2 linked regions of the Candidatus Microthrix parvicella Bio17-1 genome follow. The main gene of each other region encodes a partner of the protein of the gene in region 2 in a complex. Links are inferred from orthologs where the notes say so. Each region holds a gene or a part of one and is shown on either strand. Other genes may lie near its edges. The genes, in order: rpsG and tig.

What was found.
Region 1: the proteins of tig (region 2) and rpsG are in contact, whole or in part, in a crystal structure (PDB 3GTY), measured with the Thermotoga maritima proteins. The link is inferred for Candidatus Microthrix parvicella Bio17-1 from one-to-one orthologs. Residues at the interface, in WP_004081061.1 of Thermotoga maritima: Glu122, Val124, Val129, Leu130, Tyr133, Glu188, Gly259, Ile262, Tyr263, Glu266, Ser270, Glu273, Gln274, Glu277, Arg308, Gln311, Ile312, Ser315, Tyr316, Glu325, Arg329, Arg336, Leu363, Phe366, Trp367, Arg373, Leu377, Arg381, Leu384, Glu387; in WP_004081843.1 of Thermotoga maritima: Lys34, Lys52, Lys55, Glu59, Arg62, Gln63, Glu66, Asn67, Lys69, Val71, Arg95, Ala109, Lys110, Lys111, Gly112, Arg113, Pro114, Glu117, Glu121, Ile124, Ala125, Tyr127, Asn128, Asn129, Thr130, Gly131, Lys135, Asp139, Arg142, Met143.

The regions. Positions count from the first base shown.
Region 1 is NZ_AMPG01000011.1:976-16,146, forward strand. The notes cover bases 56-2,767. They hold rpsG (30S ribosomal protein S7), read right to left. Parts: upstream 1,791-2,767; coding sequence 1,320-1,790; downstream 56-1,319. Other genes in these bases: fusA (elongation factor G), read right to left, coding at 56-1,200; rpsL (30S ribosomal protein S12), read right to left, coding at 1,792-2,163; MPARV_RS0120190 (TetR/AcrR family transcriptional regulator), read right to left, coding at 2,478-2,767. In the rest of the region: more of fusA, read right to left, coding at 1-55; more of MPARV_RS0120190, read right to left, coding at 2,768-3,218; MPARV_RS0120195 (glycosyltransferase family 4 protein), read left to right, coding at 3,663-6,197; MPARV_RS0120200 (glycosyltransferase family 4 protein), read left to right, coding at 6,194-7,498; MPARV_RS23305 (hypothetical protein), read left to right, coding at 7,618-8,619; MPARV_RS0120210 (glycosyltransferase family 39 protein), read left to right, coding at 8,616-10,193; MPARV_RS0120215 (hypothetical protein), read left to right, coding at 10,190-11,353; MPARV_RS0120220 (hypothetical protein), read right to left, coding at 11,371-12,690; cobA (uroporphyrinogen-III C-methyltransferase), read right to left, coding at 13,156-14,019; MPARV_RS0120230 (assimilatory sulfite reductase (NADPH) hemoprotein subunit), read right to left, coding at 14,016-15,171.
Region 2 is NZ_AMPG01000001.1:498,954-514,296, forward strand. What follows is about bases 631-3,514. They hold tig (trigger factor), read right to left. Parts: upstream 2,878-3,514; coding sequence 1,384-2,877; downstream 631-1,383. Other genes in these bases: MPARV_RS0102405 (ATP-dependent Clp protease proteolytic subunit), read right to left, coding at 690-1,382; MPARV_RS0102415 (DUF2516 family protein), read right to left, coding at 2,890-3,177; mbp1 (microaggregate-binding protein 1), read left to right, coding at 3,437-3,514. Outside these bases: ATP-dependent Clp protease ATP-binding subunit ClpX, read right to left, coding at 1-528; more of mbp1, read left to right, coding at 3,515-3,679; MPARV_RS0102435 (hypothetical protein), read right to left, coding at 3,904-4,170; bifunctional glutamate N-acetyltransferase/amino-acid acetyltransferase ArgJ, read right to left, coding at 4,218-5,381; MPARV_RS0102445 (acyl-CoA dehydrogenase family protein), read left to right, coding at 5,477-6,625; MPARV_RS0102450 (hypothetical protein), read left to right, coding at 6,737-7,456; MPARV_RS0102455 (HTTM domain-containing protein), read left to right, coding at 7,453-8,445; MPARV_RS22045 (hypothetical protein), read right to left, coding at 8,935-9,180; MPARV_RS0102470 (hypothetical protein), read left to right, coding at 11,205-11,786; MPARV_RS0102475 (hypothetical protein), read right to left, coding at 11,945-13,297; MPARV_RS0102480 (hypothetical protein), read left to right, coding at 13,543-13,923; MPARV_RS22050 (hypothetical protein), read left to right, coding at 13,933-15,018; MPARV_RS0102490 (recombinase family protein), read left to right, coding at 15,112-15,343. UniProt on the Bacillus subtilis protein: Involved in protein export. Acts as a chaperone by maintaining the newly synthesized protein in an open conformation. Functions as a peptidyl-prolyl cis-trans isomerase.

The sequences.
Region 1 (15,171 bases), on a different replicon or contig from region 2:
GATGAACGCTGACGGGTCGCACAGCGAGTCGCCGGTGCGGGTGTCCTTCAAACCGATGGCGGCCACGATGTCGCCTGCGCCCACCCAATCCTGCTCGATCTGCTCCTTGGCGTGCATCTCAAGGAGGCGACCCATGCGTTCCTTGTTGCCACTGCGCGTGTTCAGCACCTGGTCGCCCTTGGTGAGCTTGCCGGAGTACACCCGGAAGTAGGTCAGCTTGCCGACGTGATCGGCGGTCATGATCTTGAACGCCAGTGCGCTGAAGGGCTCGTCCTCTTTCGGGGCGCGGCTGGTGGGCTCGCCCTTGCGGTCGGTGCCGTCCACCGGGGGCAGGTCCAGCGGGCTTGGCATGTAGAAGCACACCGCGTCGAGCAGCGGCTGCACACCCTTGTTCTTGAAGGCAGTGCCGTTGAGCACGGGCACGACCCCGTGATGCAGGGTGGCATAGCGAAGGGCGGAGCGAATCTCCTCGGGGGTCAGCTCCTCCTCGTTGATGAACTTCTCCATCACCGTCTCGTCGGATTCCGACAAGACGTCGATCAGTTCCTGGCGGTACTCGTCGGCTTGCTCGACGAGGTTCTCGGGAATGTCGGTCACCGTCCAGGCGGCCCCAAGTTCTTCGCCGTCCCAGACCCAGGCCTTCATGGTGACCAGGTCGACGATGCCCGCGTACTCGGCCTCCGCACCGATGGGCAGCTGGATGACGGCCACCTTGGCGTTGAGGCGATCCTTGATTGATGCCAACGCGCCGAAGAAGTCAGCGCCGGTGCGGTCCATCTTGTTGATGAAGCACATGCGCGGCACGTGGTACTTGTCGGCCTGGCGCCACACGGTCTCGGTCTGGGGCTCCACCCCGGCGACCCCGTCGAACACTGCGACCGCGCCGTCGAGCACTCGCAACGAACGCTCCACCTCGACGGTGAAGTCGACGTGGCCAGGAGTATCGATGATCTGCACCCGATGCTCAACGCCGTTGACCGTGTCGGTCCAGTGCGCCGTCGTGGCCGCCGACGTGATGGTGATGCCGCGCTCCTGCTCCTGGACCATCCAGTCCATCGTGGCGGCGCCGTCGTGCACTTCACCGATCTTGTAGCTCTTGCCGGTGTAGAAGAGGATCCGCTCGGTTGTGGTGGTCTTGCCGGCATCGATGTGGGCCATGATGCCGATGTTGCGGGTTCGTTCGAGGGGAAGGTTCGACATGATCTCACTCGGTTCGTGCGTCGACGTGTGGGGAAGGTAGGGAGCGGGGAGAGACGGCGAGGCCCGGGCAGGTGCCCGAGCCGCCGACGAAGTGGTTGCTGTAACCGGCCGGAAAGGGCCTACCAGCGGTAGTGGGCGAAGGCCTTGTTGGACTCGGCCATCTTGTGCAGGTCGTCGCGGCGCTTCACCGACGCCCCGATGCCGTTGGATGCATCCAGCAGTTCATTGGCCAGGCGATCGGCCATCGAGCGCTCACGTCGCTGACGGGCGTAACCCACCAGCCAACGAATGGCCAACGTGTTTGACCGACGGGGGCTGACCTCGACCGGCACCTGATAGGTGGCACCACCGACACGGCGGCTGCGAACCTCGAGCGCCGGCTTTACGTTTTCAATCGCCCGCTTCAGCGTTGCGATGGGCTCGGCGCCGGTGCGCTCCTCGATCAAGGTGAGTGCGTCGTACACGACCCGCTCGGCCAAGGAACGCTTGCCCTGGCGAAGCACCTTGTTGACGAACTGGGTGACGAGCACCGAATCGTAAATTGGATCTGGGGACAGTTCGCGGCGAGTGGCCGGACCCTTGCGAGGCATCTCAGCTCTCCTTCTTGGCGCCGTAGCGGCTTCGGGCCTGGCGGCGATCGCGCACGCCGGCGGTGTCCAGGGTGCCTCGGATGATCTTGTAGCGAACGCCGGGCAGGTCGCGGACCCGTCCACCTCGCACCAGAACGATGCTGTGCTCCTGAAGGTTGTGACCCTCACCCGGGATGTAGGCGGTGACCTCCATGCCGGACGACAAGCGGACGCGAGCCACCTTACGCAGGGCGGAGTTCGGCTTCTTCGGGGTGACCGTGTACACGCGGGTGCAGACGCCGCGGCGCTGTGGTGCGCCCTTCAGCGCAGGAGTGGAGTTCTTGTTGCGCTTGGAGGTACGGCCATTTCGGACCAACTGTTGAATGGTGGGCACTGAGGACCTCTTCTGGGTTTCTGGGTCGATGGAGATGGGGGCGACTGTTCGCACGAGGCGGCAGTTCGGGAGCGGGTGGGCTACGGCAGTCCGCCCCTCACGGGACGCACCGATCAAGGAGCAGTCGGCCCAAAGGGACCGAGCACGCAACGGCACGCAGAACAGCGGACAACTCTAACGGGGAGCGACTCGCATGGGCAAAGTACCGGCCGGGACAACAAGGGGACCCGCTCACAAAAGCCGGGCCCCCTGTGCTGTCTTCTGGAGGCGAAACCCGCCCTCGGGCGTGCCACCGCCCGATTGACGGCGCCGAGTTAGGCCAGCGCCGGGGCCGCCAACTTGGATTTATCGGCCGCTGCCGCCGCCTTGGCAGCACTGCGGGTGAGCCGCTTGGCGTCGCCACCCCACGCCGAGAGAAGGTCGACCATCAGCGAGCGGGTAAACCCGTCGAGATCCTTGACCGTGCCCTCGGGCAGGTTGTTGAACAAGGATGCACCGTTCAACGTGGCAGCAAACTTCGAGGCCCGCTGCGCCTTGTTGGCCTTGTCGAGCACGCCGGCGTCGACAGCCTCACTGAGCCGCTCATCGATGATCTTCATCCACGAGTCGGCGGCCTCCAACACGGTGGCCTGATCCTCAGCCATGATCGAACGACCGCCATCGGTCAGCAACAACTGCTGGAGAAAGAAGTCGTCCCGAAGTGCCTTGGGCACCCGAACGGCAAATTCAACCAGCAGCGTCAGTCCAGCCTCGGCCTTTCCCTTGGCGTCGAGACGGCCCATCTCGGCCTGCCAGCGGGGGGCGGCATCGTTGAAGGTGGTGGTCAAACGACCGATGGCCAAAACCTGCAACTCGGCCACCAGGGCCGACTTGGACGCGAAGTACGTATACGCCGTGCCAACCGCTGCGCCCATCTCACGGGCCAGCGCCTGCATGGTGAGCGCTTCCAACCCCCCGTTCAAGACGATGCGGATGGCGGTGTCGATGTACTCCTGGCGCTTGCGTACCCGGTTTGCTGCACGTCCGGTGGTGGGCGCCTCGGTTGCCTGAGTCATGGTTGAACTCCCCTGAATTGTTGTTGTGATGTGTTTTGGAGTGGGTGAGGTGCCCGGGACGACCGGAGTGGTCGATTGGGAAGGCTGTGGCCCGTAGGATTCAGACTGCATGAATGCACTGAAACGCTTCCGTCATCAAGCCACCACCGGGAAGTCCGGGTGGGCTGGCGCCCTTCGAGGACTTCGTCGAGCGGCGGCACGAATCGAGGCACGACACCAGGCAGGCTCCATTGAGGCCTACTTGGACCACACGGTACGGGAGTGCGTTGGATTTGCCACGGCACCGAAAGAGATATCCCATCTTCAATCAGCACGCATCGCTCCTCGGTCACTCTCGGCTGACGCCCGACCCGCCGGTCAATCACCCGTCGATCAGTGTAAGTCCCCCACCACTCAATTGTCCACCATGTTCAATCAATTGAAGCCAGACGAATGGCCTCGTTCATGAGCAAGATTGCCTTGGTGGCCCCCAGCCCTGTTCCATTTCGCGAGGGAGGGGCCGAGCGACTCTGGAACGGCTTGACGGCAGAACTTCGCCGACAGGGGGTGTCCGTCGAACTTTTGAAGGCGCCGATCAGGGAGCGAACGCTCACCCAATTGTTGAAGGGTTATGCAGCCTTTGCCGAATGGGATCTCTCACACTTCGATCAGGTCGTCACCGGCAAGTACCCGGCGTGGGCGATCGATCATCCCAACCATCGGGTCTGGATGCTGCACCCGCTCCGTGGGCTGTACGACCGCTATCCGGCCGGGCTACCGGACCGGCTCCCCAGACCCCTGGACCCGGACCTGCAGGCGGCGCTTGAACTGCCCGGACGGTTGAGCAACGGTGCGGCCGCAGGACCGATCATCGACGAGGCCACCAACCTCATCGGGCGCGCCGCCGAACGACTCGGGGCCGAACACCCCGACCTGGCAATCCCATCACCGTTGGCACGGATGCTGGTGCAACGTCTCGATCACGGGCTGCTCGCAGCCACGAGGGTTCGCTCACACGCCGCCATCTCAGAAGCTGTGGCCCAGCGCCCGAACTGGTTTCCAGCCGGGGTGACGCCGCAGGTGGTTCACCCCCCGCTGGACACCCGGTGGGCGAAAACGCTCAGCACGGTCGCCCTGCCCGAGCGACGAACGTCCGATCCGTTGAAGGTGCTCAGCGTCGGCCGCCTGGAGCAGGCCAAACGACACGATCTAACCATCGGAGCCATACGGGCCATGAAGCGGCCCGCGCAGTTGCGGGTGGTGGGCTCAGGCCCGGACGCCGACCGACTTTCCGAGCTGTGCGACGGCGACGACCGCTGCGAGCTGACCGGAGCCGCGACCGACGAGGAACTGGTCGACGCCTACCGCTGGGCCGATGTGGTGTGCTTTACCGCCGACCGCGAGGACTACGGCCTGGTGGCGTTGGAGGCGCTCACCGCAGGTCGGGGGTTGGTGGCAACCAGCGACGCCGGGGGCGCGCTGGAACTGTTGACCACATCATCTTCGGGTACAGCAATGGGGACCGGATCGTTGACCAAGCCGCCCAACGGCGTCGTCGTACCGCCTACGGCAAAGGACCTGGCCGAGGCACTCGATGTGGTCGCCGCCACCGACGGCGCGGCCCGATCCCTGGGCGAGTCGGCGCGACACGGCGCAGCAAAGCTGAGCTGGGAAACCGCAGTGCGCGCCCTCCTCGACCCCCCGCAGCCGCCAGGACGCCGGGACCGGAGCCAACCGTTGGTCGTGGCCCTCAGCTCCTACCCGGTGTGGCCCCACCGTCAAGGAGGGGAACTGCGGGCATTCCACCTGTTGTCCGGCGTGGCGGAGGCCGGCGCCCGGGTGAAGGTGCTGTCGCTGACCACCGACCCGGACCTCGCCGGGACTCGACGGGTGACGCCCGGGATGGACGAGGAGACGGTGCTGATCTCCCCTCGCCAGAGCGCTGCGGAACATCGCATGCGACTGGTGTCCACGACCCACGCCATCACCGACGTTGCCGCCTCACTGCTGTGGTCCGCCACGCCGGCATTTGCCGAGGCCGCAGGCCGCGACCTCCCCAACGCATCCCTGGCGGTGCTGGTACAGCCCTATCTGGCCACTGCGTTGTCAGCCCTCGCTCCCGAGGGACTACCGGTGATCTATGACGCCCACAACCACGAATCCACGCTCAAGGGCGCCCTGTTGGGCGCTACCCGAGGAGGCCGGTGGCTCGCACGTGCCGCCGCCGAGACCGAACGGGTGGCCGTGGCCCTTGCCTCGGAGATCCTGACGACCACCTCGGAGGATGCCGAGCTGTTTGTCAGCCTCGATGGCGTGGAGCCCGACCGGCTCACGCTGATTGAGAATGGCGCAACGGTCGCGGGGACCCCTTTCGCCGAGGGTGCGGAACGGGAGGCCAACCGCATCCGCCTGCTCGCCAAACTGGGTCTGGGAGACCGAAAGCGGCTGGCGGTCTTCGTCGGGTCGGGCCACCCCCCCAACGTGGCCGCCGCCCGGCACATCATCGACGCTGTCAGGCATCGAGACGATCTGGCGGTGGCCCTGATCGGCCGTCATTCCGACATGCTCAGTGGGCGGCTACCCAGGCACGTTGCCACCCTGGGGCGCGTCGATGACGACCAACTGGCCGAATTTCTGGCGGGGGCGGACGTGGCGCTCAACCCGATCGACGAAGGATCGGGCTCGAACCTGAAACTCGTCGACTACTTCGCCGCCGGGGTCCCGGTGATCTCCTCCACTGTGGGGGCCCGCGGCATCGAGGATCCCCGCCGTTTCGTCCTGCTGGCACCAACCGATGGGCTGGGTGAGGCGCTCGACGCCATCGCGGTTGATCCACGGGTCACCCAACGCGCTCGAGCGGCACGCGCCTACGCCGAATCGCACTTGGACTGGGGGCTCCTTGGCCGACGCGCCGCCGAAGTGGCGCTCGCTCTGGCCCGGACAGCGAGCACCGGGCCAGGCGCTCCCACTGCCGACCGCGCGGCTGAGGCCCAACGATGAGGCCCATCGTGTGGGCCGACGTCACCAACACCGTGCAGGGAACCGGCACCACCGGAGTGCAGCGGGCCGCCAAAAACCTGCTTGCCCCACTGGCCGCAGGCGACGAGCGCCTCGAACTACGCCTTGTTCGCTGGTGCGAACCGTGCGGCGCCTTCCTACAGCTCAACGCCGCCGAACAGGAGCGATTTGCCGCTGCGGCCCCGCCGCCCACGCGCAGGGTCGACCGGCTGCCGCAGCGGGTGCGGCCGGCGGCCAGACGGGCGGCGGACCATCCTGCCATTCGACGACTCAACGCGGCCGCTCAGGCCAAACGTCAGGGCGAGCACCCCTACGCCGAGCATCGTGACCGTTCGACACAGATCGATTCCGGCACCTTTCTGGACCTTGACGCCGCCTGGCACAACCCGCTGATTCGCACCGATCTGCTCCCCGACCTCATCGACCGCGGCGTCCGCACGGCCACCCTGTTTCACGACCTGTTCCCGATTGAACACCCGGATTGGTCCGACCGGGGCACCCGGGCGCTGTTTCCGCCATGGGCCGACGCGCATCTGCGCTCGGACCAGCTCATCGTGGGGAATTCGGACTGGACGCTCCGACGCGCCCTCGACCGTCGTCGTTCGCTGGGCGTGACCGACCCTGAGGTGGCAGGCGTGGTGCACCTCAGCGGCGAATGGCAAGCCGTAGAGGTGGCGTCCCCAGGGGCGGCCTCCCCCGCGGCAGCCTCACCATCGCGCCTCCCACCCGAGCTGGAGGGGCTGCCGTTGGACGGCTACGTGATCTGCGTCGCCACCCTGGAACCCCGCAAGAACCATGCCCTGCTGTTGGACGCCTTCGACCGCTGGTCAACGCGCTCCCCCGGGTTGGGTCTGGTGTTGGTGGGTCGGATCGGGTGGAACACCGGCACACTCGTCAAACGCATCGAGACCCACCCATTGCTCAATCGGCAACTGTTCTGGTTTGCCCACTCCGACGATCCCGCCATGCGAAACATGCTGCGACTGGCCACTGTGGCAGCCATGCCCAGCCACACGGAGGGCTTTGGCCTGCCGGTGCTTGAAGCTCTGGCGCTCGGCACCCCCGTGGTCACCACCAACGGCGGAGCACTGGCGGAGGTGGGCGATGACGCCCCCCTCCGATTGCCCGGCGACGACCCCGCCACCTGGGCGGAGGCGCTGGTTCGCCATCTCGACGATCCTCACTATCTGGCTCGACGACGGGAGGAGGCCCGCGCGGCAGCGCTCACGCTGCCAACCTGGGAGGATGCCCGCGACGAACTGGCCGACCTCCTCACCCGGTAACATCGCCGTCCCCACCCGGCTGGTTCACCTCCATTCCCTCTCATTCACAAGCGAGGTTGGTTTGTACGCGTTTCTCGGCACGACCTCGATGACTCCAACCTCCGAAAAGCCGTCCTGACGTGCAGGTCATCTATCTCTCGAACCGGCCCGACGTGCTGGCGGTCACGGTTGAAGCGCTTCGTCACGCAGTGAGCGAAGCGTTGGACGTGCTCGTCATCACGCCCACCGCCACCGGGCTCAGCGGGGTCACCGATCTGATCGAGTCCGAGTTGCTCTCGGTGGCGGAACGTCGGAGCGCGAAGGCGGCCGACCATGGCGGCCGCAACACCATGCTCCGCGACCTGGCCATCCGCCGCGGTCCGGTGGCCGAGAAGTTTCTGCTCTCCGACGACGACTACCGCCCGCTGGGTGCCATCCCACCCGACTTCTGGCAGCGATCGGGCAGGCTCCGCAACTACGTCAGCCACGACCTGGCCCGTTGGCGCCGCCTCAACACCAGTTACGACGGCACCCAGCTGAACACCTGGTTGGCGCTGGCCCAGTGGGATTGCCCCCACCTGGGGTATGGCTCGCACCTGCCACAGATGATGGTTCGCGATCACTGGATTGAGGCGTTCGACGCATGGGGCCGGTTGTCCGCGGCCACGGCCGAGGCCGGAAGCCCGATGGGCTGGCAGGTGGACGAATGGTCCCTCCCGCTGAACTGGGGCCGACATGTGCATCCCGCGGATTATCACGACGCCGAACCGCATCACACCCTGTGCTGGCCCCAATTTCCCTGGGAGTGGAGCCGCGACTATCGGGCACCCCGTTACGACTTTGAGAACTTCTACCCCGAGCACTATCGCCCGGGCGGACTCTTCGAAGGGCTCCCGCAGGCTGCGCCGAGCGATCCTGGCGCCGCGGCGGCCACCGCTTTCGAAAAGGCCCGCCGCTGGCACGAGCTGGAACGGTCGATGGTCGACCTGCGAGTCCCGGACGGCCTGATCACCCCTTGGACCCACAGCGCGCCCAGGCGCACCGCCCTGAAAGGCCTGCGCCTGGCGAAGTCGGTGCGCTCCTGGACCGGCCTGGCCGCCTCGGGCCGTGACGAAGACCTCACGGAGGACCTGCGACCATGAACGAAGCCAGCGCCGACGTCCGGACATCGGGCGAACCGTCCACCAACAAGCACAGCCCCGTGACCGAGCTGTCTCGTTGGGAGCCGGCCGTCGCCGGCGCCGCGATCATCCTCGGCCTTGCGCTGCGCTTCTGGCCGCGTGGCCCGCTGTGGTTGGACGAGGCCCTCTCGGTCAACATCGCCCGGGTTCCCTTCGGCGAGCTGCAGGCCTACCTCAAACAGGATGGCCACCCGCCCCTGTACTACGCCCTGTTGCACGTTTGGACCGGCACGATGGGCACCTCCACCTTCGCGGTGCGTGCCCTCTCGATCATCATCTCGTTGGCCGGTTTTCCCCTGACCTGGCTGGTGGCGCGCCGGGCGGGCGGAACCCGGGCAGCGCTGTGGGCCGTGGCCGTGTGGGCGATCCTGCCCTACGGAGTCCGCTACAGCACCGAGACACGCATGTACGTGCTGGTCATGGTGCTGGTGTTGGCCGGTTGGTGGTTCCTCGGTCGGCTCTGGTCGGAACCACGATGGCCGGACGCCGCCGCCCTCGCCGTGATTGCGAGCGTCTTGCTGTGGACCCACTACTGGGCGATGTGGTTGCTGGCCGCCGTTGGTGCTGCGACCGTGTTGCGTCGGTGGCTGAACCGGGCCCTACCCAACGCCAACCGGGAACTGCTCCTCACCGGAGGTGCCCTCGGGTTGGCCGGCCTGAGCTTTCTTCCGTGGGTGCCCACCCTGCTGTTCCAGGCCGAGCGCACCGGCACGCCGTGGGGTGCGGTGGAACGACCTACCACCGCAGTGGTCATCACCTTGATCGACTTTGCGGGTCAACCGTCGGCCGAGCCCCAGCTGATGACCTACGTGCTCGTCTTCCTCATCGTGGTGGCCCTCGTCGGGCGTACCCGCGGTGACGACCGGTGGGGGCTGGTCCTGGCAGCACCAGCGCGGCGGCAGGCCATGTGGGCCTTGGCGCTGGCACTCGGCACCCTGCTGATCGGCGCCACCGCTGCCATGGCGAGCGGCGCCACGTTCGTCAGCCGCTACGCCGCAGTGATCTACCCGCTGGTCGTCGTGCTCATCGGCTGGGGCTTGGCCGCCTGCCCGCCCCGACTTCGAGGAGTGCTGGGTGCCGTCGTGCTGGCGGGCTCGCTCGCCGGTATCGCCCTGTCGATCAACGTACCCCGCTCCATCTCCGGCACGGCGGCCCAGGTCATCGAAGCCAAGGCCCCCGACGCGTTGGTGGTGACCTGCCCGGACCAGTTGTCGGTGGCGTTGGGACGCGAACTGCCCGATGGCCAACAGCTGGTGTCCTACCCCGACCTCGACTCCGACCCGAGGTTCATCGACTGGGTGGACTACGCCCAACGGGTGAAGGCCGCCGATCCCGCCGAGGTGGCGGACAACGTCTGGACACTCGCCGACGGTCGTCCGGTGGTGCTGGGATACTCCGACACCTACGACACCCACCGCGAGGCGTGTCCTGCGTTCTTGGCGGCCTTGTCCGAAGGTCATCGCACCGAAACCCTGTTGTCCAGCACCGGCCAGGACGCCTTCGAAAACATGAGCCTGGTGCGTCTCGATCCATGAGTGGACCCGACCAGCAACCAACTGCGGGCGCTCCCGAAACGTCGGGGACTCAGGTCAGCGGTCGGCGAGCCCACGTTCCCGGCCGTTGGTGGTTGACCGTTGTTGGCGCATGGGCGGGCGGGCGCCTGATCGTGCTCACCAGCGTCATGGTTTCGCCCAGCCTGGCCAAACTCGTTCCATCCGCGATACCCCTCGGGCCGGACCTGCGTTGGAGAGCTTGGGATGCACTCTGGTACGAGCGAATGCTCACCCTGGGGTGGGGGCACATCGCTCCCGAAAGCTACAGGTTTTTCCCGGGCTACCCGCTTGCCGCTGAACCGCTCTCGCACATCTTCGGCTCGCTCCTCGCATTGTTTGCAGTCACCTGGCTGACCGCCCTCGCAGGCATAGCCCTCGCCGGTGAGCTCACGAAGCGGGTCACCGGCGATGAGTCATTGGCGCTGCGGGTGATGATCCTCACCGGCCTCTTTCCAGCCGCAATGGCCTTGGTCCTGCCCTACAGCGAGGGCCTCGCGCTTACGCTGGTGGCCGCCACCCTGCTGGCCCTGCTGGACCAGCGCTGGGAGTGGGTGGCGGCACTTTCGCTCTTGGCCTCGGTGGTTCGACCGACCGGCGTTCTGCTGGTTGTCCCAGTGGTAATCGAACTCTGGCGAGCATGGCCCAACGGCACATCACGGAGCCGCGCAGCCATGCTGTCGGCCGTCGCTGCTCCGGTAGTCGGACTGGCAGGAGTCTTCGCCTGGGTGGGCATCGCCTCCGGCGATTGGGGACTCCCCCTCACCGTCCAACGTCAGATCCGCGGCGGTTTTCTCGACCCTGTTCGGGCGGTGGCTCAGCTACCCGGCGAGATCCTTGGCGGCAACCTGTCCGACGGAGTGAACCTGCTGTTCGTCGTCGTGCTGGTGGTCGGAGCGATCGGCATGTGGCGTCTGCCCATGCCAACCTCCTTGCGGGCCTTCGGTGTCGTCACGCTGTTGGTGGCCCTCTCAGCCAACAACATCGACTCGCTGGGGCGCTACGGCATGGTGACCACGCCTCTCATTATCGGGCTGTGCGCCTGGCTGGATCGTCGTTGGGCCTACGCGGCCGCCGTCTCGGTCTCGGCTCTTGGTTTGGCAGCCATGACGCTCACCTCGCAGTGGGGTCTCGTGGTTCCGTAGGACCCGAAACCGAGAGATCACTCGGTGCGTACGGTCACCAGTGTTCCGTTGGGAAGGCTTGAAACGACGCGCCATTGCTTCGGGACCTCGCGCTTCTCCCCTGAAAAGAGCACGACAGCGAGGTCGCCCGATCCGGGAGCGTCCACCCAGAGCGATTCGGGCACAGCCAACTGCAACCCCTGGATCGTGGGGTCACCCGACGTCGGATCGACCTCGAGCCCGACCGAAACGTCCACTCCCGATCGGTTAAGTGCAGCGACAAAGCCCATGGCGAACGAGAACTCCTCGTTCGAGACCCCACCGGGCGACGACTGCGAAACGACGACCCGGCCTCGAGGGCCCAGTGCAGTCTCCGCGGAATCCTTGATGACCTCGACCGGCCGGGAAAAGGAGTCGGACCTTTCACCTTGTGGTTCGAGCGAACCGGTCCTCATCGACGCAAAAACAACAACTCCGGCGAGGGCGACGACCGGGACCAGCCTGCCGAGGTTCCACGGGTGGAATCCGACAGCCCAGTCGCCGCCTCGACCCCGCGAGAGCCTCAAGCCACGGAGTGCCAGGTACGACACGGACGAAGCGACGATCACTGCCGCCAGGCTCTCGAGGTGGACCGTGTAGTACGCGCGAACCGGTCCCCGCCCCTGGCCCAGCATCACCACGGCGCCGAGCCACCCGACGATGGCGATTCCAAGCAGGCGTCTCGCCACCCGTTCGCCGATACGGCCGTTCCCTTCGACCCCGAGGGCCCCTCCGCCTTCCCCCGTGGATGTCCCCCCCGCGTAGCGGTCCCACAACAGCACCATGCCGACCCCAAGCGGGGCCAGGAGCCACAACGGACGACCATGATCCGCCACACCCTCGTAGACGTTGGTCGCACCCAGCCAGGCCGGACGTGGTCGAAAAGCTCGCATTCCGGCCTGTATCGCATCGCCGAACCCCGTCTTCGGAATTGGGCCGTTGCGACTGAACCGCATGATCTTCCAGACGTTGCCGGAACGCCCTGAGACGAGTTGCTGAACCCCCGGCACCAGCCACAGAAGCAGCGCAGTGCCGGCAGCAGCACCCCAGGCCTTCCGCAGGTCAGACCGAGCATCGGTTCGCAACTGGCCCAGAGCCAGCACGGTCAGAATCGCCATGCAGGTCCCGACGTTGCCGACGTGTGCTTGGATCAGAAATGAGGCCACTGCCACGGCGGCCACCGACGACACGACATCTCGATCCCACGCAGCGGCGGCGACGACAACCAGCAGCGGCAGACCCAGGAGTCCCACCATCGGATTCCACGGGGAGGTGACGTAGCTCCATCCAGTCAGCGGGGCGAGTAGAACGAAACTCATCGCGACGGCGAAACCAACCCGTCTCCCCCAGGCCCTCCAAGCGATCCACACTCCCAGGCAGGCGGCGACAGCCGCCAGAGCCGTCATACCAACGAGGTACGCCGCGCTACCGCTCGCTATCAAGCGTGGCCAACTCATCCACCAAATAAAGAGTGGCCCCGGGTGGCGGAATCCATACTGCGAATAGCTCCCCAAGAACGCCGGCCCGGACCTCACGTCCAGGTCCAGCGCCGCCCAATCACCCAGGGGGCTTCCGCTGTCCCAGGAGAGGATGCGAATCGCAGCGATCGCGAACGGCAACAGGACCAGGAATCCCACCAGAAAGGGCAGGGATCGCTCAGCAACGCCATCAAGGCGTTCGGAGAGCCGCCCGATCATTCGCGCCCTCGACCAACCACAAATCCGCTCCAACCTGATGCACGGGTCAGCGATCGTATCCCAGTGTTCGTGCGGACCCTCGACGGGTCAGTTGGCCGAGTGACCGCTACGCCCAGGGGTGACCCCGACGGCATCTGCTCCGATGATGTCGAGGGCGGCCACCGCACCGACCACGATCACCGCCGGCGACCGCACCGCCGCACACCCCAGTTCATCCAGGCGGCACCGCACCACCTCCTGCCGGAGGGTGGTCGCTGCGTGAACCGCCGCCACCGGCGTGTCGCCGGCAAGCCCACCGGCCTGAAGCTCGGCCGCGATCTCCGCTCGGTTGGCCACCCCCATCAGGATGGCGATGGTGCCGCCGACCTTGGCCATCGCCCGCCAGTCCACCGGCGTCTCGCCGGGACGTCGATGACCGGTCACCACGGTGTAGCTCGGCGACACGCCACGATGGGTCACGGGTATGCCCGCCGCTGCCGGCGCCGCCACCGACGACGAAATGCCGGGTACGACCTCCACCTCGATGCCCGCCCGCTGAAGCTCGAGCGCCTCCTCGCCGCCCCGGCCGAACACGAACGGGTCGCCTCCTTTCAACCGGACCACCATCAGCCCCTGGCGGGCCAGGTGAACCAACGTGGTCGAGATCAGTTCCTGTGGCGTGGCGCGTCCCGGGCGCTTGCCCACGTCGATGCGTTCGGTGCCCGTCGGGATCAACGCCATCACCCCCGCTCCCACCAGGGCGTCGTGCACCACCACGTCGGCCTCGGCCAGCAGCCGAGCCGCTCTCAGCGTCAGCAGGCCGGGGTCCCCGGGGCCGGCACCCACCAACGCCACCCGACCCACCGGGGCCGCCTGCCCGCATCCGGCCCCGCCCTCGATACCGGCCGCGTCCCCGGCACCGGCGCCGGCGCCGGCGCCGGTAACACCGTGGCCAGGGTTCAGCGCGCTCACGTGCTCACCCTGGCTCGGGCCGTGGATCGACGATGGACGGAAGGTTCCGGCAGCCAGGGCTGCATTGCGACCACCCCGACCGAAGCGGCCCAATCGCCAAAGGACACCTGATCCTCGGCCGAAACGGCGAATCGCTCCAGCACCGGTCGAACCAGTTCGGGCACGTCGGCAAGGGCCACGTCAGCGCGCAGCAGCACCGCCAAGCGGCCGCTGCCCCCTCCGACGTACACGTCGTAGGTCCGCTTACTGCGACCCACGACCCCCAGTTCGGCCGAGTATGGCCGGGCACATCCATTGGGGCATCCGGTCATGTTCACCCGAAGCGGCAGCCCGGTGTTGCCGGTGTCGGCCAGCACCTTCTCCAGCGCATCAACCAGATCGGGCAGGACACGCTCGGACTCCCCAAGCGCCTGGCCACAGGTAGGAAGGGCGGGGCAGGCAATGGCCAGATTGCGGACTGCTGACTGCTCACTCGCCGTTCGCAGACCGTTCTGGCGCAACAGCGTCTCAACCCGGTCTCGCTCGGTCACTCCACACAGCAGCAGGTCCTGGCGGGGTGTCACCCGAAGTTCGGTGACCAGACCCGCCTCAACGACCGCCGTGATGGCCCGGCGTTTGGCGACGTCGAGACGTCCCGATGGAACCGGCACCCCCAGAGTGCCGCTTGGGCTTGCGGAGGATCGTGACGACTTGGCGCTCAGCCGCACTGCGACGATGCCCGACGACGCCGGCTCGGAGCTGCCATCCTCCGGTCGGCCCAACGGGTCGTGCCAGCCAAGGTGGGCGTGAGTGCGCCATGGGAGCAGCCTCACCGGGGGCGCCAACGTGGCGCCAAGACGGTCCTCAAGCTGGCTGCGCAGCCAACCGATCCCACGCTCCTCCAACAGGTACTTCAGTCGCGCTCGGCTGCGGTCCTGCCGATTGCCGTGGACCCGCTGGGTCTCCACCACGGCGGCGACCAGGTCCACCACCTGTGCCCGGGAAGCCCACGCCAACGGACGGGCCACCACCGGGTAGGTGTCATCGGGACGGGCATGACTCATCCCCATTCCACCTCCCGCCAGGACAACGAAACCGGTGAGTTCCCCGGACGTGCCGTTGCTCAGTGTCGGCACCAGGCCGATGTCGTGGCTGTGGATGTCGACACAGTCG
Region 2 (15,343 bases):
CTCGGCCTTCTTCACATCGAAGTCGGCCGCCTGCAACAGCTTCAGCAGGATGTTCTCGACGTCCTCGCCCACATAGCCGGCCTCGGTCAGGCTGGTGGCGTCGGCAACGGCGAACGGCACGTTCAACATGCGGGCCAGGGTCTGGGCCATCAACGTCTTGCCGCAGCCGGTGGGGCCGACCAGCAACAGGTTGCTCTTCGACAACTCCACGTCGTCGCGCGCGGACTTCTGCTGGTGTTGCACCCGCTTGTAGTGGTTGTACACCGCCACGCTGAAAATACGCTTGGCCGACTCTTGACCGATGATGTAATCGTCGAGAAACGCCGAGATCTCCTTCGGCTTCGGCAGATGCTCCAGCGTGAAGTCGGAACCCTCGGCGAGTTCCTCTTCGATGATCTCGTTGCACAACTCAATGCACTCATCGCAGATGTACACGCCGGGACCGGCGATCAGCTTCTTCACCTGCTTCTGCGACTTTCCGCAGAACGAGCACTTGAGGAGTTCGCTTCCTCCATCGAACTTGGCCACGTCGTTGGCTTCTCCCTCGTCACTCACACGATCGGCTACCCAGCGTAGGCGCTTCGGAGCCCGACCTCGGGGACCTTCGCTCAGCAGCTGTTCCGCCCACAGTGTAGGACAACAGGACGCCGAGCAGGAGCCTTTTGTGCTCCTACACCGGCGCCGGCCGGCTACTTCGCAGGCGCGATGGGGCCGTCGGTCCGCTCGCCGGAACGTGCGGTGATGATCTCGTCGATCACGCCGTAGGCCAAGGCCTCCTCGGCGGTCATGATGAAGTCACGCTCGGTGTCCCTGGCGATCTTCTCCAGGTCCTGACCGGTGTGATGGGCCAGCACCTCCTCCAGGGCGACCTTCATGCGAAGGATCTCCTTGGCGGCGATCTCGATATCGGACGCCTGGGCGTAACCCGACTGACCATGGGGCTGATGGATCAGGACACGGGCGTGGGGCAGCGCCATGCGCTTGCCCTTCGTGCCGGCGGCCAGCAGCACCGCTGCGGCCGAGGCAGCCTGACCCAGGCAGATCGTGTTGATCTCGGGACGGATGAACTGCATCGTGTCGTAGATGGCGAACAGCGCGTTGATGTCACCGCCGGGTGAGTTGATGTAGAGGTTGATCTCCTTGTCGGGATCCTCGCCCTCGAGGAACAACAGCTGGGCGCACACCAGGTTGGCCACCGTGTCGTCGATCGGCGTCGACAGGAAGATGATGTTCTCCCGCAGCAACCTGGAGTACAGGTCGCTGTAGCGCTCACCCCGCGAGGTCTGCTCGATGACGTTGGGCACCATGTAATTGGTGACCTGCAGCGAGGCCAACCCGGATCCGGCCTGGTGAACGCTTGCAGTCGGGGGCAGGTAGGTCATCTCAGGCCTCATCTTCGGGGTCGATCTCAGCGTCGTCTTCGACGACGTCTGCACCGGTGGGCTGACCAGTGTCGGCCGCGTCGCCCTCATTTGCCCCGTCGCCCGGCTCATCTTCCTCAGAATGCTCGTCATGCCCGTGATCGTGCGGATCGATCTTCAGCAGTTCCGGGTCGACCGGGGCACCGGAGGCGTCCGTGATCGACGCGGTGTCGATGAGCCAATCCATTGCCTTGCGCTTGGCGATGTCGGCGCGCAGCGCCGGCATCTGACCGTTGTCGGCCAGGTTGGTACGGGCGGTCTCAAGCTCCACCTCAGCGTGCACCGCCAGGTGCGCCAGCTCCTCGTCCAGTTCCTCGTCGGACGGGGCCAGGTTCTGGTCGGCTGCCACAGCACGCAATGCCAGGTCCACCTTGGCCTGCCGCGCACCTTCCTCGGTGAGTTGGGCGCGGAACTCGTCGGGCTGCTGACCGGTCATCTGCAGGTACTGGCCAAGCTCAATGCCCGACTGGCTCAACATACGAGCCATCGACTCCAGCTGTTCCTGGGCGGCCGCCTGCACCAGGGCCTCCGGAACCTCGTCGGTGACCAACTCCACCAGAGCGGTGGCCAGTTCGTTACGAACCTGAGACTGGGCCCGATCGCGTGCCTGGCCGCTCATGCGGTCCACGATGTCGTCGCGCAGTTCTGCGACGGTTTCGAACTCGGTGGCATCCGCGACCCACTCGTCGGTCAGCTCGGGAAGCTCGCGCTCCTGGATCCCCAGCACCTCCACCTCGAGGGTGATGGTGGCCTGGCTGTCGTCCGCGTCGTCCTCATCCGCCTCGGAGGGGGCGGCTGTGGGGTCAGCGGCCTCGAAGGTGGAACTCTCACCCTGCTCCAAACCAACCAGGTTGGTGTCGAGTTCGGGTACGACGCCGCCGGAACCCACCTGGTACAGGTAGTTCTCGGCGGTCATGCCGGCGATCTCCTCGCCGTCACGGCTCGCCACCAGGTTGATCGTGACGTAGTCGTCCTGGCCCACCGCCCGCTCGACGTCCACCAGTCCACCGAACTGGGTGCGCAGTTTGTCGATCTGGTCGGCGACCTCGTCGTCAGCCGGATGCGGGTTTGCCACGGTGACCTCGAGGCTGCCGTAGCCCTCCAGGGTCAACTCGGGCCGTACCTCCACCGTGGCGGTGAAGATCACCGGGCCTTCCTCGGCACCCTCATCGAGTTCGATGTCAGGCTGATCGATCGCATCGATCTCGTGTTCGCGAATCGCATCCTCATAGGCGCGGGGTACGGCGGTCTGAATCGCCTCGCCTCGTGCGAAGGACGCATCGACGCGACTCTTCACCACCTGCTTGGGCACTTTGCCCTTTCGGAAGCCGGGGAGGCTCGCCTCTTTGGCGATGGTTCCCCATGCTTCGTCGAGCGCGGTGGTGAACTCCGCGTCGTCGAGTTCGATCCGGACCTTGACCTTGTTGCCTTCAAGAGGCTCTACAACAGACTTCATCGGTCGGGCATCCTAGGGGTCAACACGGGGGGTCACCGAACGGGGCGACGAGATCTTGCCGTTTTCGGCCGCAGCGACGGCCGGACGAACCCGTGTCAGGTAGTACAGCGAGAGCCCGATCCCGAGGATCGAAAGGAAGGTCCCCACCAGGATCATCCCCATCCACATGGCCTGCGGCCGCTCGGCCAACGACCATGCCCAGGCCGGACGACGAGCAGCATCCAACAGCGCAAACACCGACAAGGCCAACGGCGTTGCGGCCACCAACAGCACCCCCAGCATCACCAGCACGTCGCCCATCTCACCAAGTGTGGCCGGTCCAGACGCGCCGGAGCCGCCACCCCTGTGAGGGGCGCCAACGGCGGAGCCGATAGTGTCATGGGCCGTCGACGACGTCGACCACGGGACGTGGCGCAGCCTGGTAGCGCACCTGCTTTGGGAGCAGGGGGTCGGGAGTTCAAATCTCCCCGTCCCGACGAAAACTTCTCAGCCAGAAATGTTTAGAGCTCACGAGTGCGGGTACAGCAGCTGCTCCCCCACCGAACGAGGAGTTCACAACATGGCAGATCACAACGATTCCGCAGCCAAGAAGGGCGTCGAGGGCGTCGTCGAGGACGTAAAGGGTCGGGCCAAGGAAGCCGTCGGCTCGCTGGTCGGCAACGACGACCTCAAAGACGAAGGCCAGGCCCAGCAGGACAAGGCTGAGGCTCAGCGCGAGGCCGCCGAGGCACAGACCGAGGCCCGCAAGGCCGACGCCAAGGCCGAGGCATCCGAGGCACGCCAGAAGGCCAACCAGGACTGAGGCGCAGGCGCAGCGACGGTTGCGCACGACGTGACGGCCCATCGGGACCCTTCTCGGTGGGCCGTTGTCGCGTCCGGGGGGCTACAATCGGCGCCACCCGCGGGTGTAGCTCAATGGCTAGAGTCCCAGTCTTCCAAACTGGTTATGCGAGTTCGATTCTCGTCACCCGCTCTCTTTCGTCTCGGAAAGTTCAAGCTGTCAGGCCGGTTCCTCGCAGCCGAAGCTCAAAGAGGGTCGGCGGCCGCCCGAGCGTCTGCGAGCACTGCCTGCGCCGCCGGGTCGTCCGCCTCCAGTTGAATGAAGTGCACCTGTCCGGCATCGTCCACCTTGGTGACCCGGACCACGGCCCAGCGGTTGGCCATCCCGGCGGTGGCCACCAGCCCAGGCACCACGCTGGGCGCATCCAGCGCGTCCCGCAACAGCGACCGACCCACGCCGTCGGCGCCTGCCGCGGCGAGATCGGCGGGCAGATCAATACGTGGAACGGTCATGGGGCCTCCAGCAACGGGTGGCGTCGAGGATATGGGGAGAGCCAAGGTCATGTGGTGTAGTCGGCGTTGATGCGGACGTAGCCGTCGGTCAGGTCGCATCCATAGACCGTCCAGGCCCCATCGGCGATGCCGAGGTCCACGCCAATGTGAACCTCGTCGCCACGCATGTACTCGGCCAACGATTCCAGGCCGGCCTCGTCGGGCACTCCGGGGTACACCTCGTCGTTGCCGAAACGAATCGAAACGGCCTGTTGATCGATATCGACGTCATCGGACAGTTTGCCGATGGCCATCGCCACCCGACCCCAATTGGGATCGGCGCCGTGCACCGCCGTTTTCACCAAAGGTGAGTTCACCACCGATTTGGCTGCTCGCCGAGCCTGATCATCATCCCGTGCGCCCTCCACTCGGACAACGATCAGCGTCTCGGCCCCCTCGCCATCGCTCGCCAACTGGCGGGTGAGGCTGACGCACACGTCCTCGAGACCTGCCGCGAACGCGGCAGTGTCCACTGGGCCTGCCAGACCCGAGGCCAGCACAGCGGCAGTGTCGGAGGTGGAGGTATCGGTGTCCACCGACAGCGAGTTGAACGTGCGATCGACCACGCTCCCGAAGACCCGATCCAACTCGGCCGCCGGCAATTCCGCGTCCGTGAAGACGAACGCCAGCATCGTGGCCATGTCGGGCTCGATCATGCCGACGCCCTTTGCCACCCCGACCACCCGGCACTCCCCCACCCGCGCCTCCGCCACCTTGGGCACCGTGTCGGTGGTCATCATCGCCGACGCCACAACGGTGGCATCGGTGACCGGAAACCGGTCGGTCCATTCGGCTCCGGCGATGCCGTCGAGGTACGCCCGCACCCTGTCCATCGGGTAGGGCCGTCCGATCACCCCCGTCGAGGTGACCAACACGTCGGTTGCCATGCCCCCCACCAGGTCACCGACCCGCTCGGCCAACTCCTCGGCGTCGGCCAGACCTGTCGGGCCGGTGGCCACGTTTGCGTTCTTGGAGACGACCACCACCGCCCGCAGCTGTTCGTCTGCCATCGATCGACGGGACACCTCCACCGACGGTCCTGCGAATCGGCTGCGGGTGAAGCGGGCCGAGGCCGTGGTGACACCCGAGGCGGCAACAATGGCAAAGTCGGTGCTGTCGTCGCGGATGCCGATGTGGCCCACGTGGGCGGTGAAGCCTGAGGGAAGTTCCATATCCCCACATTAGGTTTGGCCCGAACCGGCATGGAACCCGGCTTGGAACCTCCGTTCAGCGGCCCCTCATGGCCACGACCCCAGCAAGGATCACCATGGAACGCACCCTGTTCGACGACGACCACGAGTTGTTTCGCCGCAGCGTCGCCGACTGGATCACGGCCGACGTCGTGCCGCACTATCTGCAGTGGGAGACGGCCGGTTTGGCACCGCGCAGCCTGTTCGCCGATGCCGGTTCGCACGGATTTTTGGGCATGGCCGTACCCCAAAGCCTTGGCGGCGGGGGCAGCGACGACTTTCGCTTCAACGTGGTGCTGGCCGAAGAGTTGGCCGCAGCCGGCATCGGTGGGGCGGGCCTGGGTCTCACGCTGCACAACGACATCACCACGCCCTACTTCCTGACCTACTGCGACGAAGACCAACGCAACCGCTGGCTGCCGGGTATCGCCTCAGGCGAGCTGATCACCGCCGTTGCAATGACCGAGCCGGGCATCGGATCCGACTTGGCCTCGATGACCACCACCGCCATCCGCGACGGCGACCACTACGTGCTGTCGGGGTCGAAGACCTTCATCACCAACGGCATCAACGCCGATTTGGTGATCGTGGCGGCGAAGACCGATCCGACCCAGCGCCACCGCGGCATCTCACTGATGGTGGTCGAGGCGGGCATGGCCGGCTTCGACCGGGGCCGCAACCTGGACAAGATCGGCCTCCACTCCCAGGACACCGCCGAGCTCTTCTTCAACGACGTCGAGGTGCCGGTCGCCAACCTCCTGGGCGACGAGGGTGGCGGGTTCGGCTACCTGGTTTCCAACCTGGCCCAGGAGCGGCTGAGTATCGCCGTCACCGGCGTTGCGACGGCCCGAGCGGCGTTGGGTTGGACGCTGGAGTACGCCAAGGAACGTCAGGCATTTGGTCAGGGCATCGGCTCGTTTCAAAACAGCCGGTTTGTTCTGGCCGAGTGCCACACCGAGGTGGAGGTCGCCCAGGCGTTCGTCGACCAGGCCATCGTCGCCCTCAACGCGGGCAGCCTCACCGTCGAGGAGGCCGCCATGGCCAAATGGTGGTGCACCGAGTTGCAGGGTCGCGTGGTCGACCGGGGTGTCCAGTTGCACGGGGGCTACGGCTACATGACCGAGTATCCGATTGCACGCGCCTACGCAGACGCCAGGGTGACCACGATCTACGGCGGCACCACCGAGATCATGAAGGAAATCATCGGTCGCTCGCTCGGTCTTTAGCTCCCACCCAAGACCTGCCGGTGCCGCCACAGGCCGGAAGCAAGGGTTGGATGCGGATGTCCGGCGGCCCGTCATCGAACGGCTCTTCACAATTGTCGGTAGCGTTGACGAATGTCCGATCCAGCCCAGACTGACGAGGCAGGCGCCGACTCCGAACCAATCGAGATGACCACCGGCCCCGAGCCGATGGAGACGAACACCGACCCCCAACCGGCGGAACGTGAGGTCCGATCCGCGGCTTCGAAGATCCGCTCGATCCTCGGCGTGGCCGTCGTGGCGGTCACCGGGCTGTTCATCGTCATCTACGCCCTCCCCGATTCCCCCATCAAGCGCCACGTTCCGCTTTGGGTTTTCCACACCGGCGACGCCCTGTCCCTCAATCAGAACTGGGCGCTGTTTGCTCCTGACCCTCCAACCACCGATGTGCAGTTGGACGTGGTGGTGACCGACGCCGACGGCGCCATCACCGTGGAATCGTTGCCAACCGGTCCAGTGTGGGTGCCGACGGTGCGATCCGAACGCTGGCGCAAGGTTCGGGAGCGCGTCACCCCCACGTCCGGAGCTGAACGTTGGCCAGAGGTACTGCAATGGTCGTTGCGGCAACTCCGATCACGGGGCCGGGACCCTCAGCGAATCGAACTGCGCCGTCGTTGGATCGAACGACGGGCCGACGACCCCGACGACCGAGGGACCGAGAGGACCTTTCCGTTTGCCCGGCTGGAGGTGTCAACCGACACCTATGTGGTGCTCGACCCCGACGCCCCGGGTGCGGTCAAGAACCCACCGGTCGACGATTCCCCTGACGGACGAGCGAAGAAGTCCGACCAATGAGCAACCCCGCAGCCCACCGATCTTGGCTCTCGCGTCTGGTCGAGGTGCCGGCGGGAAGGCTCAATTCCGTTCTGTTGCGACCGCAACGGTTGGACAGTTGGATCCTGCTTCGCAGCGGCGTCGGCACCTTGGTGGTGTTCTGGGCCATGATCCTGTTGCCGGACCTGAACGATCTTTACGGCCCGACGTCGATCGTGCCGTCGCAGGGGCCCCGCCCCGCCCAACTCTCCATCTTCAGGTGGTGGAGCGGCGATGTGGCGGTGGGTGTGGTGCTCGGCCTGGCCGTGCTGGGCGGACTGGCATTGATCGTCGGGGTGGCGGTGCGCCTGGCAGCACCGGTCGCCTTCGTGACGGTCACCAGCCTCATGGCATCGTCGCCACTCATGCTCAACGGGGGCGACGATGTTCTGCGGCTCCTCCTTTTGTTCCTCGCGCTGTACGCGCTCATCGCTCCGGCAACCGGGCTGAACACTCCGCTCAGCGGCCTTGGGGTGGCACAACCACCCTGGGGCCCGCCTTGGGGTTTGGCGGTGATCCGCCTCCAGATCGTTGCCATGTACGTGGTCACGGTGATGGACAAGATGGAAGGCAGCACGTGGTTGGGGGGCACCGCCACCGTTCGGGCCCTCTACCTCCAATCGATGCGCCGTTTCTGGATTCCCGACTTCATCATCACTTCCTCCCTCGCCCACAACCTGATGACCTGGGGCACCTTGGTCATCGAGGTTTCCCTGCCGATCCTGCTCGTGAATCGAAAGACCCGACGGTGGGGCATCGTGTTGGGTCTCGGATTCCACGCCTTGCTGGGGTATGCGATGCGGCTGGGATTGTTTCCCGCCACGGTTGGCGTTGCATACCTGGCATTCCTCTCTGCTGAGGATGCAAGCGCTGTCATCGCCTGGGTAAGGCGCCAGCTCGGTCGCGTCAAGCGAACGCAGCCTGCCGATCAGGTGATCCTCACCGGAACCGACACACACCACGCTGGGTGACCCGGACTTCCGTCGCCGAGCCTGGCGTCCGCGGGCAGCTCAAATTGGCGCTTGCAAGTCACGCTTTCACGCCCGGCCCTCATGGCGGTCGCTACCGAGAAGGACGCTGGTGTGCCAAACAGCGTCCTGGAAGTGCCCCCGGCAGGACTCGAACCTGCAACCGTCGGATTAGAAGTGAGCTTCAGGCCGTCCACTCGGTCCTACAGCGTCGGAAGCGTCCCGCAAACAGGGCAATCCCGTCGGCCAAGGTCGTTTGGGTCGGGCTCCGTGCGCCTGGTCCGTGGGATAGGGCGTGGGATATCGAGGCTCACCCAGGCCCGGATGAAGGCACCCGTGGAGGTTCGTGGCTGGTCAAGCTGGTCGAACTGGGCGATGGAGGTCGGTGTCTGAACGACGACGGCAGCACCGAACGGGAGCGCCGCCCGGAGCGGAGCGCAGCGCAGCGAGCACCGCCCGGGACGGCGCCACGCTCGGGGCGCCCGCCGACGCTCAGCCAACGCCACCAAGGCGCAGGTGGTCCGAGCCGACCAGGCGGCCGACGTCCTCGGCGGACATGGCCAGAACGTTCCCCAGGTCCTTCAAGGTCTCCTCGCCCCGGGCGGCACACGTATGGGCGTGAGTGACGGTGGCGGCGTGCGCCCGGTTGGTGAGCGTTGCGGCGTGACACATGCGCTCGAACGGGTCCAGGTCGGGATCGGTGGCGAGTGCTGCGAGGTCCGCAAGTGATCGGCCCATGTTGGGTGGCTCCTGTCGGTACTGAGGCTTTCGGACGGTTGAGGCGTCCGGAACGGCGCCTCGACCATGTGTCGACAGGGTGCGCTCGGGGGCGGTGGGTCAAGGGCGAAGAGCGGAGACACGGGGAGCGCAGCGGAGCATGTCGCAGCGTTCCTTGAGGCTCCGCACACGGGTGCAACAGCACGGGTAGAAACTGGCCGAGGTTGGCCGTTCAAGGGCTCCCATGGTGGGGCCGCTGCCGGACCAGCACCGGCGGTCTTCAATAGGCGTTCAGCACGACAAGCCGCTACGCCGCACCCGCTAATGGGGGCGCTGGGTTCGTGAGATCCTGGTTTCGAGCTACCAGTCGGTGAGCACTTCCTGACGCTGGAGCCCTTTGGGATTCCTAGTTCTAGATCGTGCCCCGGCTGGTCGGTTCGGGTTGCCCATCAAGCGCTCATGGGGTGTCGTGCCGCAGAGCACTGATCCATTAGGTCGCCGCTCGGGAAGCCCGCACGCTCACCTGTTGAAACCCAACCAAGGAGGCACACGATGACAATCTTTGTGGGCGATGACTGGGCCGAGACCCATCATGACGTCCATCTGATGAACGACACCGGCGACAGGCTCGCCGCCAAACAGTTTCCTGAAGGACTCGAGGGGATCGCCGGGCTCCACGCCCTGATCGCCGAGCACACCACCGACCCTGGCGACGTGATCATCGGGATCGAAACCGAGCGAGGCATGTGGGTCCAAGCGCTGATCGCCGCCGGCTACCGGGTGTACGCGATCAACCCGTTGTCGGTGTCGCATTATCGAGGCCGCCACAATGTGGCCGGGGCGAAGTCCGACCCGGGCGACGCCAAACTGCTGGCGGATCTGGTGCGCACCGATCGGCACAACCACCGGCCAGTCGCCGGTGACACCGACCAGGCTGCCGGGCTGAAGGTGCTGGCGCGGGCACACCAGAACCTGATCTGGGACCGGACCCGTCACACCAACCGTCTCCGCAACGACCTCCGCGAGTTCTTCCCCGCCGCACTTTAAGCGTTCGAGAGCCTCGCCGATCGTGACGCTGTCGCGGTGTTGACCAAAGCGCCGCACCCGGACCAGGCCCGACGGTTGTCGGTTACACAGCTCCGTTCCGCGCTCAAACGCGGTGGACGGCAACGGAACCTTGAAGCGCGGGCCACCGAGATCCATGCCGCGTTGCGTACGCCTCAGCTTGCTGCGCCCCCAGCAGTCGCGGTCGCGTTCGCTGCGACCACCAAAGCGCTGATTGAGGTCACTGCTGGGCTCAACGGGGCCATCGCAGACATCGAGCGGGAGCTGGCCACCCATTTTGATGAACACCCGGACGCCGACATTTACCTCTCCCTGCCAGGACTCGGTGTTGTGCTCGGCGCCCGGGTGCTCGCAGAGTTCGGGGACGACCCCGACCACTACGACAACGCCAAGTCTCGCAGGAACTACGCGGGCACGTCACCGCTCACCATCGCCTCAGGCAAGAAACACGCCGTCCTTGCCCGACATGTCCGCAACCGGCGCCTCTACGACGCGATCGACCAATGGGCGTTCTGCTCGCTGCACACCAGCCCCGGTTGCCGCGAGTTCTACGACCAACGACGAACCGCTTGCGACCTCCACCACCAAGCACTCAGAGCGCTCGGCAACCGGCTCGTCGGCTACCTCCACGGCTGCCTCCGAACACGCAGCCCCTACGACGAACACACCGCATGGGCACACCGCCAACCAGCCCAAACCCAGACTGCTGCTTGACACCTTCCACACCTGGGGTATCTAGAACCCACCCACCTTGCGACTCACCCTATTGGGCCTCAAACACCCGAGAGCTACGATCCAAGCGTTTCCGTGATCAACCTGGTTCACGCCGCTACAGATCGGTCGCCTCCCCCATGTTTGCAGCACCGCTTAGTATCGATGTTGGAGTCCCGTACGTACTCTCCGCCTTATTCCTGGTGACCGCACCTTGGGGACTCGTATCATCGGCAGTCCAATTCGCCCGCGACCGCCAGAACGCTAAAGTGCGTCAGCCGAAGGGCGGCTTCGATCAGACCAACCTTGACCCGGTATCGCTGACGTCCGAGCAGCTCGACCTTCTTTCGTTGGAGGACCTTGAGGCGTTAGTTGAATGGGTGTCCACCGAGTGGGAGGACGAGGTATCCCCCGTCGATGAGGGCTCAGACCGCCAGGCACCAGCTACGCCAACGGCAGAGGAGGCGGACCTTTCCGCGACATCAGCAACGGACCTTGCCCGTGCCAACCAACTGGCTGTTGCTGCGCTACTCAGCCGGGACGTGCCAGAGCAGTCTGGGCGGTACGGCGGGGTCAAAGTATTTGGTCCGCTATTCGTGGGCATACTTGCATCGATCGCTGTGCTGGTCACCGGGCTTCAGAGGAATCCGAGCGATTGCGCAGCGGTTCTCGATTCGGTAGTGGCCGCAAAGACGAGTTACCCCAGTCTGCAGCTGACGGACCGCTTTCGAAGTGCGGAGGCCTGCGGGCTTGATGACGCCTTCTTCCGCTCCATCGAGGTACCGGTCGTGCCCGACGACCTTGCGCCAAGTTCAGCCCCAACGACAACCACACCTGTCGAGGGCGGATAGGCCGATCGAGGCCCGACCAATGCAGCGGTGATGACGAAGTGATGACAAATCCTGGCTCGTCTGCCTCGGATCCCATGCCGCCGTAGCGGACTTTTCAGTGTCGGAGGACCGAACGGACGCAACACGGGTTGGCGGCTCCACGACCCAGCCAGCGGGTCTCACTCCAGCTCGTCGTAGTTCTCTGGCAAAGCCGAACCGAACAAGCTCAGACCGATGGTCAATCCAAGCTGTTCGAGCCTGGCTGCGGCCTCCCTCGGAGAAACGCCAAAGTCCTTGCGAAACCGGTCACTAACCAAACCACCCTGTTGCCGCAGATCGTCCACCGCTGAGTCGAGATCCTCATCCTGCCTTGCGTTCCGGCGATCGAGCCGTATATTCGCCAGCAAAGTAAGCAAAAGTACGGGGCCCAGGATGCCCGCGTAGATCCTGATGGCGACGGCTAGGTCTCCCGCTGGCGCGATGCCCTCAGTTCCGCTCAGCGCTAGAGCGGAAAGAGAATAAAACCACCACTTCACCAGCGAGGGCGCAACAGCGACGTCAAATTGCGACGGATTGATACCGTAAAGCGCCATGTTCGTCAATCCGAGTAGGACGAACGACGTAATAAATAGCGCTACAAAGTACAGGGTGGAAATCATGGCGCTCGTGCCGCTCTTTCCGTACCGCTGAAGGTTCTTGGCCCAGACATACACCGCTCTGTGTAGAGTCAATCCGAATCCGATCTTAGTGGTGATCGATTGAATCTGTGTAGCGTTGTACTTAACGATACCGGGGGCCTTAAGTTCGTCTTCAAGGCCCACCATTTTCCATGTCAATTCGGAACGGACCAACCACTGGATGGACTCTAGCTGCTGACGCACGAAACGGGATGGGCTAAGGGCCGAACGGAAGCCTCGAAAATAGAGGACAAGCAAGAATGCCATCATCCAGACACCCGCGAATCCTAGAACCGCCCGATTCTGTGATAGAAATATTGCAGAGGCGAGGAGGATAGTTGTCGCCCCAGCGGCAAATCGCCAGCGAAAGCGGTAGCCTGCTGAACTTATGATATGAACAGCAGCGAACAGCAGCTGCATGGTGCCTTTTTTGTATATGAGCATCGGCAGATAGACGCAGGTGACGATAACAGGGAAGAAAAACACATAAGCTAGAGGCATCCATGAACGTCTGACCAGCAGAACGGTCAAGGCCACAAGAGCCAATATGATAAAAGGGCGATAATTCACAATGGCGTCGTTGCCAAGTAGCGAACTTGCGAGCCATCTATCCAAGTCGAAAACAAATACCTTAAGGAAGACGTAGACCCATATGATGATCGCAACGGCGGTCCATGCCATCATCATGCGTTTAGTAGGTTTATTTAAGGGCGAACCCAATTGCGGTTTCGTCTCACCTTGTTCTGAGGCCTCGTCAGTTTCCGGAACGATGACAGCTGCAAGTGATGGATCAATCCGCTCCCAGATATCAACCCCAGCAAAGTCCGAGTTAGCTTCTGAGTTCTCGTCGGTCAAAGCGTCAGGGGCGTCCCTCGCCTGATTTGGGGGTACATCACGCTTCGGACCTGATCTATCTGGGTTGTTAACCACGGAATGCCCTTCTTGCGGTAACGCCGACCTTTCGGTCGGGTGCGCTTCCTGTAACACAGCACCCACAAACTGCATTCGAGATTAGCCGACGTCCTGGCGAACCACAGCGTTGACATTCGCTCGCAGCTCTGCGAGTGTTACTCGCATGTTCGCAAGTGGGTCGTTCGACCGTGGCCGCTGACTTCCGTTCGGAACCCAGTGACTCCCCCGAGGGTAAGGGGATTGCTCGTCGTGCGTGGGATTCGTACGAGTCGAAGATGAGGCCGGTGACTGACCCGGTCTTTCTGCCTCTGGGCGAGGCGGTTGCTCGTAAGTGGATAGTTGAGATGTTCGGCTTCTACGTCGCCTGGCACCTGTACGGGGGGTTCGAGGGTTTGCAGGAAACGCTTGGCATGCACCCCTCCACGATCTGGCGGAAGGTTGCGAAGTTCCGGAAGATGTTCGGGGTGCACCCTGACGAGGCAAAGTTCGCTGGTGTGAGCCTCGATCCGAAGTTGTTCTGGAACGCTGCTGAGACGGTGGCGAATCCGGCGACTGACTCCGAGAGCTGAGTGGTCGTCGTGCCCGCAACAGCGCATCCTTCTCAACCCATACTCGCAAAGACGGGAGTAGAACGTCGAGAGCTTTGCTCGGGGATTGATGCGCTCTACCTCTCCGGCATCGGAACAGCCCCGGTCGGGCTGCTCGACGAGCTCGACGTGCTGAAGACGGAAGCGGTCGAGACCGGTGCTCCGGTCGATTCCGTGCTGGGCGGCTATCCCGTGAGGGTGATCGGCACGGCGATGGGCAAGTGCCGATACTGCGTGGCCCATGAGTTGGCCCGGTTTGGTTTCACGCCAAGCGAGGCACTTCCGGCGGTGCGGGTCCAGCCGACATCGCACGCTCTTCACGGGCTCGGCCCAGAGGGCACGGTTGCCTGGGTTCGTGGTGTCCTTGCCAACGCCGGGATTGACGTGAGGTTGCAAGTTGCTCGCCTTGATCTGCATTCCGACTGGCAGGGCCTGTGGATCGAGGCCGAAGAGCGGTCGAACTTCGTTACCTACTCTGACCGTCGCTCGCTTTACGAGGTCACTGAGGACTTGTCGGGGTTGAACTTCGGCACCCGGGGCGCAGCGCTCTACGCCCGCCTGTACGACAAGACCCGCGAAATGGAAGCCAAGGGCGACGACTGGTGGCTCGACGTCTGGGGCAGCGCCTACCGGCGTGGTGAACGGGTCCTGCGGGTCGAGTTCGAGTTCTCCCGGCAAGGCCTCAAAGAGTTCGGCGTCACGATTCCTGAGGACGCATTCGACCAGGTCGGGCCGCTCTGGGTCTACGCCACCGGCCGATGGCTTTCGCTTCGGGTGCCAGCCGATGACGCCACCCGTGCCCGCTGGCCGGTCGATCCCCGGTGGACCGCCGTCCAGCAAGCGACGTTGGCCGGTGCGGCGCTACCCGCTGAACGGATTCGGGCCGGTGAAAACGCTGGAACGATGCGACGGCTTCTGCCTGGCCTCGTTGGTTATCTGACCGGCGCCGCTGTTCCGCTGGGCACCAACGACGTCGACGACACCCTCGAAGCAATCCGTCCCTACCTCGACGCTTACGCCGAACAAACCGGGGTGTGGTTCGACCAGCGAGTCGCCGACAAGCGGCGACAGCTATGACCAAGCCCGACTACCAACGCCTGGCAATCGTATTTGCTGCGGTCATGACCCGTATGGTCTTGTCTGCTGGGGCCGACGAGGAGACTCAACCCGATGCTGACCGTCGCGTACGTAAGGGTGTCAACCGACGACCAGGTCGAACACTCCCCTGACGCCCAACGCCGACGCTGCGCCGAGTACGCCGCCCAGAGGAACCTCGGCCCGGTCAAGTTCCTGTCTGACGAGGGCCAATCCGGCAAAGACCTCGAACGTCCTGCCATGCAGGAACTCGTCGGTCTTATCGAGGCCGGCCAAGTCACGAATCTCATCGTGTGGCGCATGGACC